3 regions of the Halomonas sp. C10-5 genome follow, and region 2 is predicted to be linked to each of the others. Evidence: predicted binding sites of a transcription regulator. Region 2 holds the regulator's gene; each other region holds the start of a gene.

Region 1 (4,962 bases), 1.3 Mb from region 2:
GCAGCTCCTCCACCTCCTCGGCGCGGTCGAGCAGTGCCACCGCCTTGGGCAGCAGCTGGAAGCCCAGGGCATTGAGGCGCAGCCGCTTGCCGTGGCGGTCCAGCAGCTGGCAGTCGAACTGGCGCTCCAGCTCGGCGAGGGCGCTGCTGGCGGCGGACTGGGAGAGTGCCAGGGCGCGAGCCGCCCGCGATACGCTCTCGTGCTGGGCCACCGCGACGAAGACCTCCAGCTGGCGCAGGGTGAAGCGCATGAGGGCAAACTCCGATGACGTATATCAAGGTTATGGATAAAGGTTATCCATACAATCCATTTAACAGATAACGTCTCCTGGCTTAGAATTCAATGCAAATCTTGGAATCGCTTTTATTCTTTTTAGGCATATAAAGCCTTCGACCGCATAGAGGAGCCGGCATGAGCAAGTTTGCCCTTGAAGAGGTGCTCAGCGTCCACCACTGGAACGATACCCTGTTCAGTTTCCGCACCACCCGCGAGCGCAGCCTGCGCTTCAAGAACGGCCAGTTCGTGATGATCGGCCTCGAGGTGAACGGCAAGCCGCTGATGCGCGCCTACTCCATCGCCAGCCCCAACTACGAGGATCACCTGGAGTTCTTCAGCATCAAGGTGCCCGATGGCCCCCTGACCTCGCGGCTGCAGCACCTCCAGGTCGGTGACCAGATCATGGTCAGCCGCAAGCCCACCGGCACCCTGGTCACCGACGACCTGCTGCCGGGGCGCAACCTCTACCTGCTCTCCACCGGCACGGGCCTGGCGCCCTTCATGAGCCTGATCCAGGACCCCGAGGTCTACGAACGCTTCGAGAAGGTAGTGCTGGTGCATGGCGTGCGTAACGTCAGCGAGCTGGCCTATGCCGACTTCATCCAGACGGAGCTGCCGGCCCACGAGTACCTGGGCGAGGAGATCAGCGAGAAGCTCGTCTACTACCCCACCGTGACCCGTGAGGAGTTCCACACCATGGGCCGCCTGACCGACCATATCCGCAGCGGCAAGCTTGCCGAGGACACCGGCCTGCCGGCTCCGGACCCCAAGCAGGATCGCGCCATGATCTGCGGCAGCCCGGCGATGCTGGAGAGCACCAGCGAACTGCTCGACGAACTGGGCTTCAAGATCTCGCCGCGCATGGGCGAGCCCGGCGACTACGTGATCGAGCGGGCGTTCGTCGAGAAATAAGCGCCGAGCTGCAAGCGCCGAGCCGCCAAGCGGTTCGGTGGGGGCGGCAGGTAGCAAGGCAGAAACGCGAACCCCCACCGGGCTGACCGCCGGGTGGGGGTTCTTGCGACTGGTCGCCTGGGCTTGACCTTGCTTGGCCGCTTGGCCGCTTAGACGGCGTCTTTTCCCGTTTCCCCGGTGCGAATGCGGATCACCTGCTCCAGCGGGGTGACGAAGATCTTGCCGTCGCCGATCTTGCCGGTGTTGGCCACGCTGGTAATGGCATCAATCACCTTCTCGGCCATCTCGTCGTCCACGGCGACCTCGAGCTTCACCTTGGGCAGGAAGTCCACCACGTACTCGGCGCCACGGTAGAGCTCGGTGTGGCCCTTCTGACGGCCGAAGCCCTTCACCTCGGTCACGGTGATGCCCTGAACGCCGATCTCCGAGAGGGATTCCCTCACGTCGTCGAGCTTGAAGGGCTTGATGATGGCGGTCACCAGTTTCATGGTCGGTTCCTCGTGATGCGTGGGCGGGCGTGCCGCCGCCGATAGGGCGGATGACCTACAGGATACACCCCGCCGGCGGGGAAGAAAAAAGGCCCCCTTACGGGGGCCAAGTGGAGCACGCCAGCTCACTCGTTACGCGTTGCCTTCATTTCTTGGCGACGCTGAACTCGGGGTAGGCCTCCATGCCGCATTCGGTCAGGTCGACGCCCTCGTACTCCTCCTCCTCGCTGACGCGGACGCCCATCACCGCCTTGAGGATGCCCCACACGATCAGGCTGGCCAGGAAGACCCAGGCGAAGATGCCGACGATGCCGAGCAGCTGGGCGCCGAAGGTAGCGTCGCCGTTGGTCAGCGGCACCGCCAGCAGGCCCCAGATGCCGACCACGCCATGCACCGAGATGGCACCCACCGGGTCATCGATCTTCAGCTTGTCCAGGCCGACGATGGCGGCCACCACGATGGCCCCGCCCACGGCGCCGATCAGCGCCGCGCCGGGGGCGGAGGGAGAGAGCGGGTCGGCGGTGATCGCCACCAGGCCGGCCAGGGCACCGTTGAGGGTCATGGTCAGGTCGGCCTTGCGGAACCACAGCTTGGCGAGGATCAGGGCGGCGATCACCCCGCCGGCCGCCGCGGCGTTGGTGTTGGTCAGCACCTGGGCGACGTTGTTGGCGGAGGCGATATCGGAGACCTTGAGCTCGGACCCGCCGTTGAAGCCGAACCAGCCCATCCACAGGATGAAGGTGCCCAGGGTAGCCAGCGGCAGGTTGGCGCCGGGGATGGCGTAGATGCTGCCGTCCCTGCCGTACTTGCCCTTGCGTGGGCCGAGGACCAGCACGCCGGCGAGTGCCGCGGCCGCACCGGCCATGTGCACGATGCCGGAGCCGGCGTAGTCGGAGAAGCCGGCCTCGGAGAGCCAGCCGCCGCCCCAGGTCCAGTAGCCTGACACCGGGTAGATCAGGCCGGTCATCACCACGGCGAAGGCGAGGAAGGCCCACAGCTTCATGCGCTCGGCCACGGCGCCGGAGACGATCGACATGGCGGTGGCCACGAACACCACCTGGAAGAAGTAGTCGGCACGCATGGAGTAGTAGGGGGCGTCATCGCCGCCGGCCAGCACGGCATCCACGCCGTTCTCGCTGCCCAGCAGCGCGCCCAGGTTGGGCAGGATGCCACCGCCGGGGCTGGAGTACATGATGGCGTAGCCCACCAGCAGGTACATCGTGCAGGCGATGGCGAACAGGGCGATGTTCTTGGTGAGGATCTCGGCGGTGTTCTTGGCGCGCACCAGGCCGGCCTCGAGCATGGCGAAGCCGGCGGCCATCCACATCACCAGCACGCCGCAGATCAGGAAGTAGAAGGTATCGAGCGCATAGCTCAGTTCGGTCAGTTCACTCATGGGACTTTCTCCAGGCAGGTAGGCAGCAGACGACTCCAGGCGGGAAGGGGCGATCACACGGCATCGGCGCCGCGCTCCCCGGTGCGGATACGGATCACGTCCTCGAGGGCCGTGACGAACACCTTGCCGTCGCCGATCTTGCCGCTGCCGGCGGCGGCGCAGATGGCGTCGAGCACGCTCTCCAGGCGGCCGTCGTCAACGGCGACCTCGACCTTGACCTTGGGCAGGAAGTCGACGACGTACTCGGCGCCGCGGTAGAGCTCGGTGTGGCCCTTCTGGCGACCGAAGCCCTTCACCTCGGTCACGGTGATGCCCTGGACGCCGTTGTCGGCCAGCGCCTCGCGGACGTCGTCGAGCTTGAAGGGCTTGATGATGGCGGTGATCAGCTTCATGTCCTGTCTCCTCGTGGGGATGGGAGGCGACCCGATGGGGCAGCTGACCTGCACAATGCGTACGGCGTGCCAGTGAGGAGAAAACTCTTTTTATATCTGAGCTTTGAACCACCTTTGCTGGGTGGGGGTGGCGGCTGCGTCGGCTTGCTGCCAGGCCCCATGCACTCCGATGGTGCCTGTGCTGGCCCCTGTGCCCTGCAAGAGAGCATGCGTCCCATGGGCACCACGCGTATCCTGTAGGCCGTCATCCCCAACCAGGAGAAGCGTCATGGTGACCCACGATAGAATCGGTCGGCTGGCCCAGCAGATCGGCGAGCGCCTGCAGGGCGCCTCCCAGGCCCCCGAAGAGGTGCAAAAGGGTATCCAGCAGGTGGTAAGGGGAGCCTTCGACCGTCTCGAACTGGTCTCCCGCGAGGACTTCGACATCCTGATGGACGTGCTGCAGCGCACCCGGTCACGGGTCGAGGCTCTGGAGAAGCAGGTCGCCTCCCTGGAGGCGCTGGTGGAAGCCCAGACCGGCGGCACCGCCGCAGCGGCCGAGGGCGCCGATGCCCCGGCGGCGAGCGACCCGAGCGGTGAAGGCAAGCGCGACGAGCACAAGGACGACGACGCCGCCTCCTGAGGTCGCGTCGGGCGGCCCGCCGCGCTCTGGACTAGCCTGAGAGCAGTCCATCCGCGAGGGAGCGCCCATGACGCTGGCGATCGTGCATACCCGGGCCGGGCTCGGCCTGGAGGCACCCGAGGTGCAGGTGGAGGTGCACCTCTCCAATGGCCTGCCCAGCATGACGCTGGTCGGGCTGCCGGAGACGGCGGTCAAGGAGAGCCGTGAGCGGGTGCGCAGTGCCCTGGTCAACGCCGGCTTCGAGTACCCGCTGCGGCGCATCACCCTCAACCTGGCACCCGCCGACCTGCCCAAGGAGGGTGGCCGCTTCGACCTGCCCATCGCCCTGGGGCTGCTGCTCGCCTCGGGGCAGCTGCCCCCTGGCTGCCTCGAGAGTACCGAGAGCGTCGGTGAGCTGGCGCTGGATGGTACCCTGCGCCCGGTGGAGGGCGTGCTGCCGCTGGCCCTGGCCGCGCGGCGCGCCGGGCGGCAACTGATCGTGCCCCGGGCCAATGCCGACGAGGCGGCCCTGGCCGGCGAGCTCGAGGTGCTGCCCGCCGATCACCTGCTGGAAGTGGTCGCCCACCTGCTGGGCCAGGCCCCCATCGCTCCCCATCGTCTGACACGCCCGCCCGCGGCCACCCAGCCGCTGCCCGATCTCGCCGAGGTGCGTGGCCAGTTCCAGGCCCGCCGTGCCCTGGAGGTTGCCGCCGCGGGTGCCCACAACCTGCTCAAGTCATGCTTTTGAAGACCCGCAATAAAATCAGTAGGTTGTGCCCATCCCTAGGTTATGGTCCTTCCTGTCTGTCTCAATCTCTTCCTTTCCTATTGGTTGGCTGGTGAGGATGAGCCATGCTGGCGCTGGGTTAGATGATGAAGGAGGAGTAAGCAAGTTGT
Region 2 (4,962 bases):
GTCCGCCGGTGCAGCCGATGGCCACGGTCAGGTAGCTGCGATGGCTGGCCTCGTAGCTGGGTAGCCAGCGGGTCAGCCAGGCGTGGATATCCTCGAGCATCGCCTGGACTAGGGGGTAGCCCTCGAGGAAGGCGATGATCTCGGGGTCCTGGCCGGTGAACGGCCTCAGGCGCGGGTCCCAGTAGGGATTGGGCAGGCAGCGGGCATCGAACACCAGGTCGGCATCGAGGGGCACGCCCCGCTTGAAGCCGAAGGATTCCACGGTCAGGGTCAGCTGCTCGGGACGGTGCCGGGCCACCTGGTCGGCGATGCGGCCGCGGAGTTCGTGCACCGACAGCCGTGAGGTGTCGATCACCAGGTCGGCCAGGTCGCGGATCTCGGCCAGCGCCTGCTCCTCGGAGTCGATCGCCTCGGCCAGCGTCATTTCGCTGCCGCGGGTGAGGGGGTGGCGGCGCCGGGTGGCAGAGTAGCGCTCGATCAGGATGCGCGCGTCAGTGGTGAGGTAGATCACCTGGCAATCGATGCCGCGTTCACGCACCTCCTCGAGCAGGCTGGGGAAGCGCTTGAGGGCCTGGGGCAGGTTGCGGGCGTCGATGCTGACGGCGATGGAGGAGCGCGGAGACTCGGGGTTGCCCAGCTCGTCGACCAGTGAGCCGAGCAGCATGGCCGGCAGGTTGTCGATGGCGTAGTAGCCGAGATCCTCCAGGGCCTGCAGCGCGATCGACTTGCCCGAGCCGGAACGGCCGCTGATGATCACGAGCTGCATGGGGGGATCTCCTGGTCGTCCTGGCCGAGCGGTTGCTCAGCCCTGTCGTCGGATGGCCTCGATAAGGCCCTCGTGGAGTTCTCGCTGGCTGGCGCAGCGGCGCAGGCGAGTCCGGGTGTCGACATCGTTCATGATGCTTGCCACCTGGGCCAGCAGGGTCAGGTGGGCGGCATCGGCCTCCTCGGGCACCAGCAGCACGAACACCAGGTCGACGGGCTCACCGTCGATGGCGTCGAAATCCACCGGCTCGGCCAGCTTGAGGAAGCCAGCGATGGGGGCCTTGCAGTGGGGGCTGCGGGCATGCGGGATGGCCACGCCGTTGCCGATCCCGGTACTGCCGAGGCGTTCGCGGGCAATCAGGCGCGCGAACACCTCCTGGCTGTCGAGGCTGGGAGTGTTCTGGGCAATGAAGGTGCTGAAGAACTCCAGCACCCGCTTCTTGCTTCCCCCGGGCACATCGAAGAGGGTGCGCTCCGGGGGGAGGATGGTTTCGAGGGACGACATCGTGGGCTCAGCGAGCGCCGGCGCCCTGGGCGCGGGCCTGGGCCTTTTCCTTGTGCTTGACCAGCTGGCGGTCCAGCTTGTCTGCCAGGGCATCGATGGCGGCGTACATGTCGTTCTCCTGAGCTTCGGCATGCAGGTCGGCACCGGCAGCGTGCAGGGTGCAGGCGGCTGACTGGCGCTCCTTCTCCACCGACAGGGTCACCTGCACGTTGGTGATGTTGTCGTAGTGGCGCTCTACGCGAGTCAGCTTCTCGTTGACATAGTCACGCAGGGCATCGGTCAGTTCCACATGATGGCCGGTGATGTTGACTTGCATGACACGCTCCTTGCTCGTTGGTTGTGCTTCGATTGTAACCCTTTTTCCAGCCTTGCATACCCCCCGTGCCGACGCTCTGGATGCCGGTGATGACGCGGGTCATGCCAGCCGCTTGCATTCACTGGAGGAGGGGATTCCCATGGCTTCCCGGGTAATCTCTGGAGCGCCACGGTGCGGCGCCGCGCGGTGTCATGCCAGCCGCTTGCGTTCGCTGGAGGAGGGGATGCCCATGGCCTCGCGGTACTTGGCCACGGTACGGCGTGCGACCTGGATGCCGGCCTCGTCGAGCAGGGTGACCAGCTTGCTGTCGGAGAGCGGCTTGCGTGGCGGCTCCTCCTGGATGAGCTTGCGGATGCGAGCGCGGATGGCGGTGCTGGAGTGGGCGTCGCCATCGCCTTCGCCGCGGACTTGGCTGGAGAAGAAGTACTTGAGTTCGAACACCCCGCGGGGCGTATGGATGAACTTCTGGGTGGTGACCCTGGAGATGGTTGACTCGTGCATCTCCACCGCCTGGGCGATATCGGCCAGGATCAGCGGCTTCATCGCCTCCTCGCCGCATTCGAGGAAGTCGAGCTGGCGGGCCAGGATCTCGCGACCGACGCGCAGCAGGGTGTCGTTGCGACTGGTCAGGCTCTTCATCAGCCAGCGCGCCTCCTGAAGGTGATCCTTCAGGAACTGGTTGTCGTCGCTCTTGTCGGCGCGGCGCACCAGCGCCGCGTAGTCGGGCTGGACGCGCAGTCGGGGCAGGGCCTCGGGGTTGAGCTCGACGTGCCAGCCATGGCGGTCGTGGAAGGCGATCAGGTCGGGTATCACATAGTCGTCGGTCACGCTGGCATAGGCGCTGCCGGGGCGCGGGTCCAGGCCACGCACCAGGGCGATGGTCGCGTCAAGCGCCTCATCGTCCAGTCCCAGGCGGCGCTTGAGCAGGCGTCGGTCGCCACCGGCCAGGGCCTCGAGGAACTGGCGTACCAGGCGCCGCGCCTGGGGCAGGTGCGGGGTGTTGTCGGGGAGCAGGGCGAGCTGCAGCTGCAGGCATTCGCGCAGGTCGCGGGCGAAGATGCCGGTGGGTTCGAACTGCTGCAGGCGCAGCAAGACCTGCTCCATCTCCTGGTTGCGCAGGTCGGCGAGTCCCTGTTGCCTCAGGCCATCACGGATCTCGTCGAGCGGGGCGGCCAGGTAGCCGGCATCGTTGACGGCATCGATCAGGCTCTCGGCAATCTGCCGCTCCCGGGGATCGAGGTCGCTCATCGCCAGCTGCCAGGCGAGGTGGCCGTGCAGGCTCTGGCCCTGAGCCTGGCGCTCGAAGTCGGGCCCTTCGCCGCCGGCAGGTGAGCCCAAATCCTGATAGGTGTCCGACCAGTCGCTGTCGGTGGCGAGCTGTTCGGGGATTTCGCTGGCCCAGTCGTCTTCCGCGGGCTCCTGGGTGGGCTGCTCCCCGAACTCGTCATCGAGCTCCAGCAGCGGGTTGCTCTCCAGTGCCTGCTGGATCTCCTGGCGCAGGTCCAGGGTGGAGAGTTGCAGCAGGGCGATGGCCTGTTGCAGCTGGGGGGTCATGGTCAGCTGAGTGCCGACCCGCAGCTGCAGGGATGCCTTCATGGCCATGGCAGGCGTCCTCCTGGCGTGTCGGAAAACCCTACCCTAGCGCCTGTCGTCGCGTGGCGCAACACGATATCAAGCAATAATCATGCCATGCGCGGAGCACGCCGGAATATATTTATAGGTTTATGTCGGTCAGGGGGTCAGAGGCGGAAGTCTTCGCCCAGGTAGACCTCACGCACCTTCTGGTTGGAGAGGATAGACTCGGCATCGCCCTCGGCGATGATCTTGCCGTCGCCGACGATATAGGCGGTATCGCAGATGTCGAGGGTCTCGCGGACGTTGTGGTCGGTGATCAGCACGCCGATATCCCGTGCCTTGAGCTGGCGGATGATCCCCTTGATCTCGCCCACCGAGATCGGGTCGACTCCGGCGAAGGGCTCGTCGAGCAAGATGAAGGCGGGTTCGGTCGCCAGCGCCCTGGCGATCTCCACCCGGCGCCGCTCGCCACCGGAGAGACTCATGCCCAGATTGTCGCGGATATGGGTGACATGGAACTCCTCGAGCAGCTGCTCCAGGCGTGCTCGACGGCCGGCGCGGTCGAGGTCCTTGCGGGTCTCGAGGATGGCCATGATGTTGTCGGCCACCGACAGCTTGCGGAAGATCGAGGCCTCCTGGGGCAGGTAGCCGATCCCCGCCCGGGCCCGCTCGTGCATGGCGGCCCGGGAGAGGTCCAGGTCATCGATGGCCACCGAGCCGGCATCGGCACGCACCAGCCCCACGATCATGTAGAAGGAGGTGGTCTTGCCGGCGCCGTTGGGGCCCAGCAGCCCGACGATGCTGCCCTGGCGGATCGACAGGCCGATGTCCTGCACCACGCGACGGCGCTTGTAGCTCTTGGCCAGATGATGGGCGTAAAGGGTCTTCATGGCGTCCTTACTGCTGTTCGGGCTGGAGGGTCATGCGGATGCGCTGGCTGCCCTCGACGCCCTCGCCATCGGCGCGTGCCTGCACCACGCGGCGGTCGAGGAAGTACTCCAGGTAGCCGCCCTCGAAGGTGTCGCCCCCCTGGTGGAGTTCGGCGCGATCGATCAGCTCCACGCGCCGTTCGGCCACGTGATAGATGACGGTGCGCCCCCAGCCCTTGACGACCGGCTCGGCGGGATCGGGCTGCTGTTCGAGGTAGGCCCGTTCACCGGTGGCGGTCGCCAGGGAGAGCTCGCCGGCCGCGTTGCGGCGGATCTCCACCCGGTTGCCGGTCAGGCGCATGCTGCCCTGGCGGATATCCACGTTGCCGGTGTACACGGCGGTGCCGGCGCGATCGTCGAGATCGAGGCGGTCCGCCTCGACCAGGATGGGGGCATTGGCATCCTGATTTTGAGCCTGACTGGCCGGGGCGATAGCCAGCGCCAGCAGCAGTGCACAGGTCAGCGTGGGTAGCAGGGGGCGCTTCATGGCGAGGACTCCTCGGATGTCTCGGGCGGATGGTGGCCGCGCACATTGTCGGTCAGGCGCGCCCGATTGTCATGGAGCCAGGCGTCGAAACGCTCACCGCTCATGCGCTGAGGGGGCTGACGCAGAGTAGCCGGGGTGGTGCTCCAGGCATGCCCGGTGTCGGCATCGTAATGCAGCGTCTCGGTCTCGAGCTCCCAGCGCTCGGCGGGGGCGCGCAGGCGGGCGTCCCCGTCGAGCAGCAGCGGGTTGCCCCCCGGCCCCAGCTCGCCGCTGTCTGCCTCGGCCAGCCATAGCCGACCCTCGCGGTCGTGGAGCCGGGCAAGCGGAGTCTCCAGACGGGTCACGTCGTCTACCGGGGTATGCACCAGCCGCGGCGTGGTCACCC
Region 3 (4,962 bases), 1.6 Mb from region 2:
GGCTTTCGGCGACCCAGCAGGCGGGCGAACAGCCCCGGCGTGCTGTCGGGCAGGATCACGGCGTCGACCTCGCCTTCGGCCACACGTTGTGCCAGCTGAATCAGGCTGAGGGTAGAGGAGAGAGAGCCAAGCACGGGAAACACCAGCAACGAACCGCTGGTCTTGGGGATGGCGGTGGCGAGGCGCTCGCCCAGAGGGGCGCCGGGCAGGCGCAGGTGGCGTGCCCCATAGCGGCGTGCGATGCCGGTGACCCGTGGATCTCGGGTATCGTCGACAACAACAAGCTCGAAGGATTGGTCGGCGGCGAGGCTGGCCACCAGTGCCAGCTCCCGGGGTAGCCTGGCGCCGGCACTGCGTGCATCGATCAGTAAAGTGCCGGAAGGAGCGGCCATAGGCTCTCCGAGGCCAGAAGGAGGAGGCTCCGGGTGGCGGCCAGGAGACGCGGCCGGCGTGGAGTGTTGTAAGCAAGTGTAGCTTGAAGTTATTGAATGTATCAAAGGCTTGTTGCCGGCGCTGTCCGGTGGTTCGTAATGGTGCGTATCGTCCGGGCTTTGCACCGTTATGGTGCGGTTTGTGTCAGACTGTCTCGCCCAACGAGCCGGCGCCTCATCGAAGTGCAGCAGGCATCTCGGATAAAATTCAAGTTATTCAATTAATTGTGTGAGGCGTGCCTGTGTGGGGTGCAGGGTTGGCACGCCGCCTGCATTGTTATGGTCAGAGCCCGGTGATGCCGGGCCGTCGTGGGCAGCGTGCCTGCGGCGTGCTACAACAGCTTGCTGGGGTTCCAGCATCGTTATGCCTGAATCACCTCAACCATCGAGCCATGCTCAACCGGAGGACACCATGTCTGCCAAGACGCTCGCCCTGATCGAAGAACATGACGTCAAGTGGATCGACCTGCGCTTCACCGACACCATCGGCAAGGAGCAGCACGTCACCATCCCGGCCCGGGAGGTGGATGAGGAGTTCTTCGAGAACGGACAGATGTTCGACGGCTCTTCCATGTCCGGCTGGAAGGGCATCAACGAATCCGACATGATCCTGCGTCCGGAGGATGGCACCGCCTTCCTGGATCCCTTCACCGAGGATTCCACCCTGGTGCTGCGCTGCGATGTCATCGAGCCGGCCACCATGCAGGGCTATGAGCGTGATCCGCGCTCCATCGCCAAGCGTGCCGAGGCCTACCTGCAGTCCACTGGCCTGGGCGACACCGCCTTCTTCGGCCCGGAGCCCGAGTTCTTCATCTTCGACGAGGTGCACTGGAAGGCCGACCCCGAAGGCGCCATGTACCGGATCACCTCCGAGGAGGGCGCCTGGGCCACCGACCGTCCCATCGAGGGCGGCAACCTGGCCCACCGTCCGCGGGTCAAGGGCGGCTACTTCCCGGTGCCCCCGGTAGACAGCTTCCACGACATCCGTGGCGCCATGTGCAACACCCTGGAGGCGATCGGCCAGAGCGTCGAGGTGCACCACCACGAGGTGGCCAACGCCGGCCAGAACGAGATCGGGGTCAAGTTCAACACCCTGGTCAAGAAGGCCGATGAGGTCCAGGAGATGAAGTATGTGATCCACAACGTGGCTCACGCCTACGGCAAGACCGCCACCTTCATGCCCAAGCCTGTCGTGGGCGACAACGGCAGCGGCATGCACGTGCACCAGTCCTTCTGGAAGGAGGGCACCAACCAGTTCGCGGGTGACGAGTACGCCGGCCTCTCCGAGATGGCCATCTACTACATCGGCGGCATCATCAAGCATGCGCGTGCCTTGAACGCCTTCGCCAACGCCTCCACCAACTCCTATAAGCGCCTGGTGCCGGGCTTCGAGGCGCCGGTGATGCTGGCCTATTCGGCTCGCAACCGTTCGGCCTCCATCCGTATCCCCTACACCGCGAGCCCCAAGGGCAAGCGCGTCGAGCTGCGTTTCCCCGACCCGACCGCCAACCCCTACCTGTGCTTCGCGGCGATGCTGATGGCCGGCATCGACGGCATCAAGAACAAGATCCACCCCGGCGATGCCATGGACAAGAACCTCTATGACCTGCCGCCGGAAGAGGGCAAGAAGGTGCCGACCGTGGCGCATAGCCTCGACCAGGCCCTGGAGGCACTGGACAAGGATCGTGCCTTCCTGACCGAGGGTGGCGTGTTCACCGATGACATGATCGACGCCTACATCGAGCTGAAGATGGAAGACGTGGACCGCCTGCGCATGGCCACGCACCCGGTCGAGTTCGACATGTACTACAGCTGCTGATGATCGTCGTCGCCCCGGCGGGGCGGCGCGTTACGTTGAACCAGCACTCGTTGAACCAGAAAAGGGGTTCCGCTACCGGCGGAACCCCTTTCTTCTCTACACTATCCAACGCAGAGTGGTGCTGCGGAACCATCCAGGCTCGCGCAGCCGACAAGCAGGGGGCTCTCCATGAACAAGGCAGTGCTGACGTTGGTGCTGGTCATGACCTTCGGCGTGGCCGCCGAGGCGCAGAATATCTACCGCACCACGGATGCCCAGGGCAACGTGGTGTTCACCGACAACCCCGACCGTGGCGGCGAGCAGGTGGAGCTGGCACCGGTCACGGTGGTGCCATCCAGTGGCGAAGTGCGCACCGGCCAGGCCGCGCCGCGGCTGGACAGCGCCCCGGCGGCGGCCTCGCCGGGCCAGCCGTTCATGCCCTACGACAGCTTCCGTATCGTCTCGCCGACCCACGAGCAGGCCTTCCCGGTGGGTGCGGCCGGCAACATCGCCGTGGACCTGGGGATCGAGCCCGGCCTGCGCGAGGACCATCGCGTCAGACTGCTGGTGGATGGCCAGGTCAGCCAGTCGGCGATGCACACCTCGGCGTTCATGGTGCCCAACATGAACCCCGGGGAGCATGTGCTGCAGGCCGAGCTTCTGGATGCCGGCGGCGAGGTGCGCCACCGGACGTCGCCGGTGACCATCTATGTGCTGCGTGCCAACGTGAATCGCCAATCGTCCGGTTAGCTCCCCCCTCGCTGGGCACCCTGGCCGTGGTGCCCGGACGGCAGCCCCAGGCCCTGTCGCCCACCGCATGGCGGGCACTGGCCTCCCCATTCCGAGTATCCGCCCTACCAGCCGCCTCCGTCGCCTGCTGATGAAGAGGAGTCCCTGACGCCCCGGCGGCGCCTGGACGCCCCCTCTCGACGCCTGCCCGAGGATGAGCCAGTGCAGCGCCGGGCGAGCCCGGCGCCCTGATTCGGCCCTCCGGCAATGGTGCAGGCGTCTTTCTTATGCACTATTTTGGTGCATATGTTGCGCCGTCAGACGTCGCAGGGCGCGCTGTCATGGGCCCCAGCGTCCTGGCCCGTTTCTTGCAGCTTCCCTCTCCAGAGCAAGTATACCCGGACCCGATATGGCCGCTTCGATGTACCAACGCCTGATGGAACACCTCTCCACCGCTGTGCTGTTGCTGGATGGCGAGCTCAGGGTCGCGTGGATGAACCCTGCCGCCGAGGCGCTGCTTTCGGTGAGCCTGAGTCGCGTGCAGGGGGTGCCACTCTGCTCGCTGATGGAGCAGGCGGACGGCCTGGCCGAGGTGCTGACCAAGGCGCGTGACGCCTGCCACCCCTTCACCCGTCGCGAGGCGCGCCTGGCGATGCTGGGCGGCGAGTCGCTGACCGTGGACTACACCGTGACCCCGCTCTCCCGCGACGAGCTGCTGCTGGAGGTGGAGCCCCGCGACCGCCTGATCCGCATCTCCCGGGAGGAGGCGCTGATGACCCGCCAGGAGACTGTCAAGGTGCTGACGCGGGGCCTGGCCCACGAGGTCAAGAACCCGCTGGGCGGCATCCGCGGTGCCGCCCAGCTGCTGGAGCGCGACCTGGAGAACCCGGCGCATCACGAATTCACCCGCATCATCATCGAGGAGGTGGACCGCCTGCGCGACCTGGTGGACTCCATGCTGGGCCCCAACCGGGTGATGCGCCACCAGCCGGTCAACATCCACAAGGTGCTGGAGCGGGTGCGCACCCTGCTGCTCGCCGAGCACCCCGGGGTGATCATCGAGCGCGACTATGACCCCAGCCTGCCGGACCTCGCCGGCGACGAGGCGCAGCTGATCCAGGCGGTGCTCAACGTGGCCCGCAACGCCGTGGAAGCGATGGGCGAGGCGGCGATGCCCGAGCCGCGCCTGGTGCTGCGCACCCGGGCGCGGCGCCAGTTCACCCTGGGTGCCGAGCGCCACCGTCTGGTCGCCGAGGTGGCGATCCTCGACAACGGCCCCGGCGTCCCCGAAGCGCTGCAGGAGACGCTGTTCTATCCCATGGTCTCGGGGCGTGCCGACGGCAGCGGTCTGGGGCTCTCCATCGCCCAGGGCATCCTGCACCAGCACCAGGGCCTGATCGAATGCGATTCCGTGCCGGGCCATACCGAATTCCGCCTGCTGATTCCTCTGGAGACGCGCCATGACTGACGTTGCACGCGTGGCGGTCGTCGATGACGATCGTGCCATTCGCTGGGTGCTGGAGCGCGCCCTGGCCCAGCCCGACCTCGAGGTGGAGTGCATCGAGCGCGCCGATACTGCCCTCGAGCGCCTGCTGGCCGACCCGCCCGACGTGCTGGTCACCGATATCCGCATGCCGGGCATCGATGGCCTGGACCTGATGGCCCGTGTGCGCGAGGCCCACCCGGAGCTGCCAGTGATCGTGATGACCGCCCACTCCGATCTCGATAGCGCCGTGGCCTCGTATCAGGGCGGCGCCTTCGAGTACCTGCCCAAGCCCTTCGACGTCGACGAGGCGCTGGCCCTGGTGCGCCGTGCCGTGGCCCATGCCCGGGAGCGCAAGCGCCCGGTCAGCGTGCCGGAGGGTCTGGACGCCGAGATCATCGGCGAGGCGCCGGCCATGCAGGAGGTGTTCCGCGCCATCGGCCGGCTCTCGCATTCGCATATCACGGTACTGATCAACGGCGAGTCCGGCACCGGCAAGGAGCGGGTGGCCCGCGCCCTGC

The links. Region 2 encodes sigma-54, which starts transcription at its own class of promoters, with help from an activator protein. Its sites were predicted from a motif close to TGGCACNNNNNTTGCTNT; they were not measured.
Region 1: ACJ7IV_RS00520 (P-II family nitrogen regulator) is a predicted target of sigma-54. The motif match lies at 3,519-3,536, and genes of this name have one in related genera.
Region 3: glnL (nitrogen regulation protein NR(II)) is a predicted target of sigma-54. The motif match lies at 3,316-3,333, and genes of this name have one in related genera.

Annotation. Positions count from the first base shown of each region.
Region 1 covers NZ_CP175665.1:104,452-109,413, forward strand. Annotated here, with positions in the region: gene ACJ7IV_RS00500 (LysR family transcriptional regulator) at 1-250, opposite strand, end outside; gene ACJ7IV_RS00505 (ferredoxin--NADP reductase) at 412-1,188, shown strand; gene glnK (P-II family nitrogen regulator) at 1,338-1,676, opposite strand; gene ACJ7IV_RS00515 (ammonium transporter) at 1,822-3,072, opposite strand; gene ACJ7IV_RS00520 (P-II family nitrogen regulator) at 3,126-3,464, opposite strand; gene ACJ7IV_RS00525 (accessory factor UbiK family protein) at 3,733-4,086, shown strand; partial or broken gene ACJ7IV_RS00530 (magnesium chelatase domain-containing protein) at 4,154-4,798, shown strand.
Region 2 covers NZ_CP175665.1:2,209,789-2,214,750, reverse strand. Annotated here, with positions in the region: gene rapZ (RNase adapter RapZ) at 1-766, opposite strand, end outside; gene ptsN (PTS IIA-like nitrogen regulatory protein PtsN) at 803-1,270, opposite strand; gene hpf (ribosome hibernation-promoting factor, HPF/YfiA family) at 1,278-1,586, opposite strand; gene ACJ7IV_RS10345 (RNA polymerase factor sigma-54) at 1,776-3,188, opposite strand; gene lptB (LPS export ABC transporter ATP-binding protein) at 3,326-4,051, opposite strand; gene lptA (lipopolysaccharide transport periplasmic protein LptA) at 4,059-4,577, opposite strand; gene lptC (LPS export ABC transporter periplasmic protein LptC) at 4,574-4,962, opposite strand, start outside.
Region 3 covers NZ_CP175665.1:326,753-331,714, forward strand. Annotated here, with positions in the region: gene ACJ7IV_RS01535 (hypothetical protein) at 1-392, opposite strand, end outside; gene glnA (glutamate--ammonia ligase) at 844-2,250, shown strand; gene ACJ7IV_RS01545 (DUF4124 domain-containing protein) at 2,419-2,979, shown strand; gene glnL (nitrogen regulation protein NR(II)) at 3,380-4,426, shown strand; gene glnG (nitrogen regulation protein NR(I)) at 4,419-4,962, shown strand, end outside.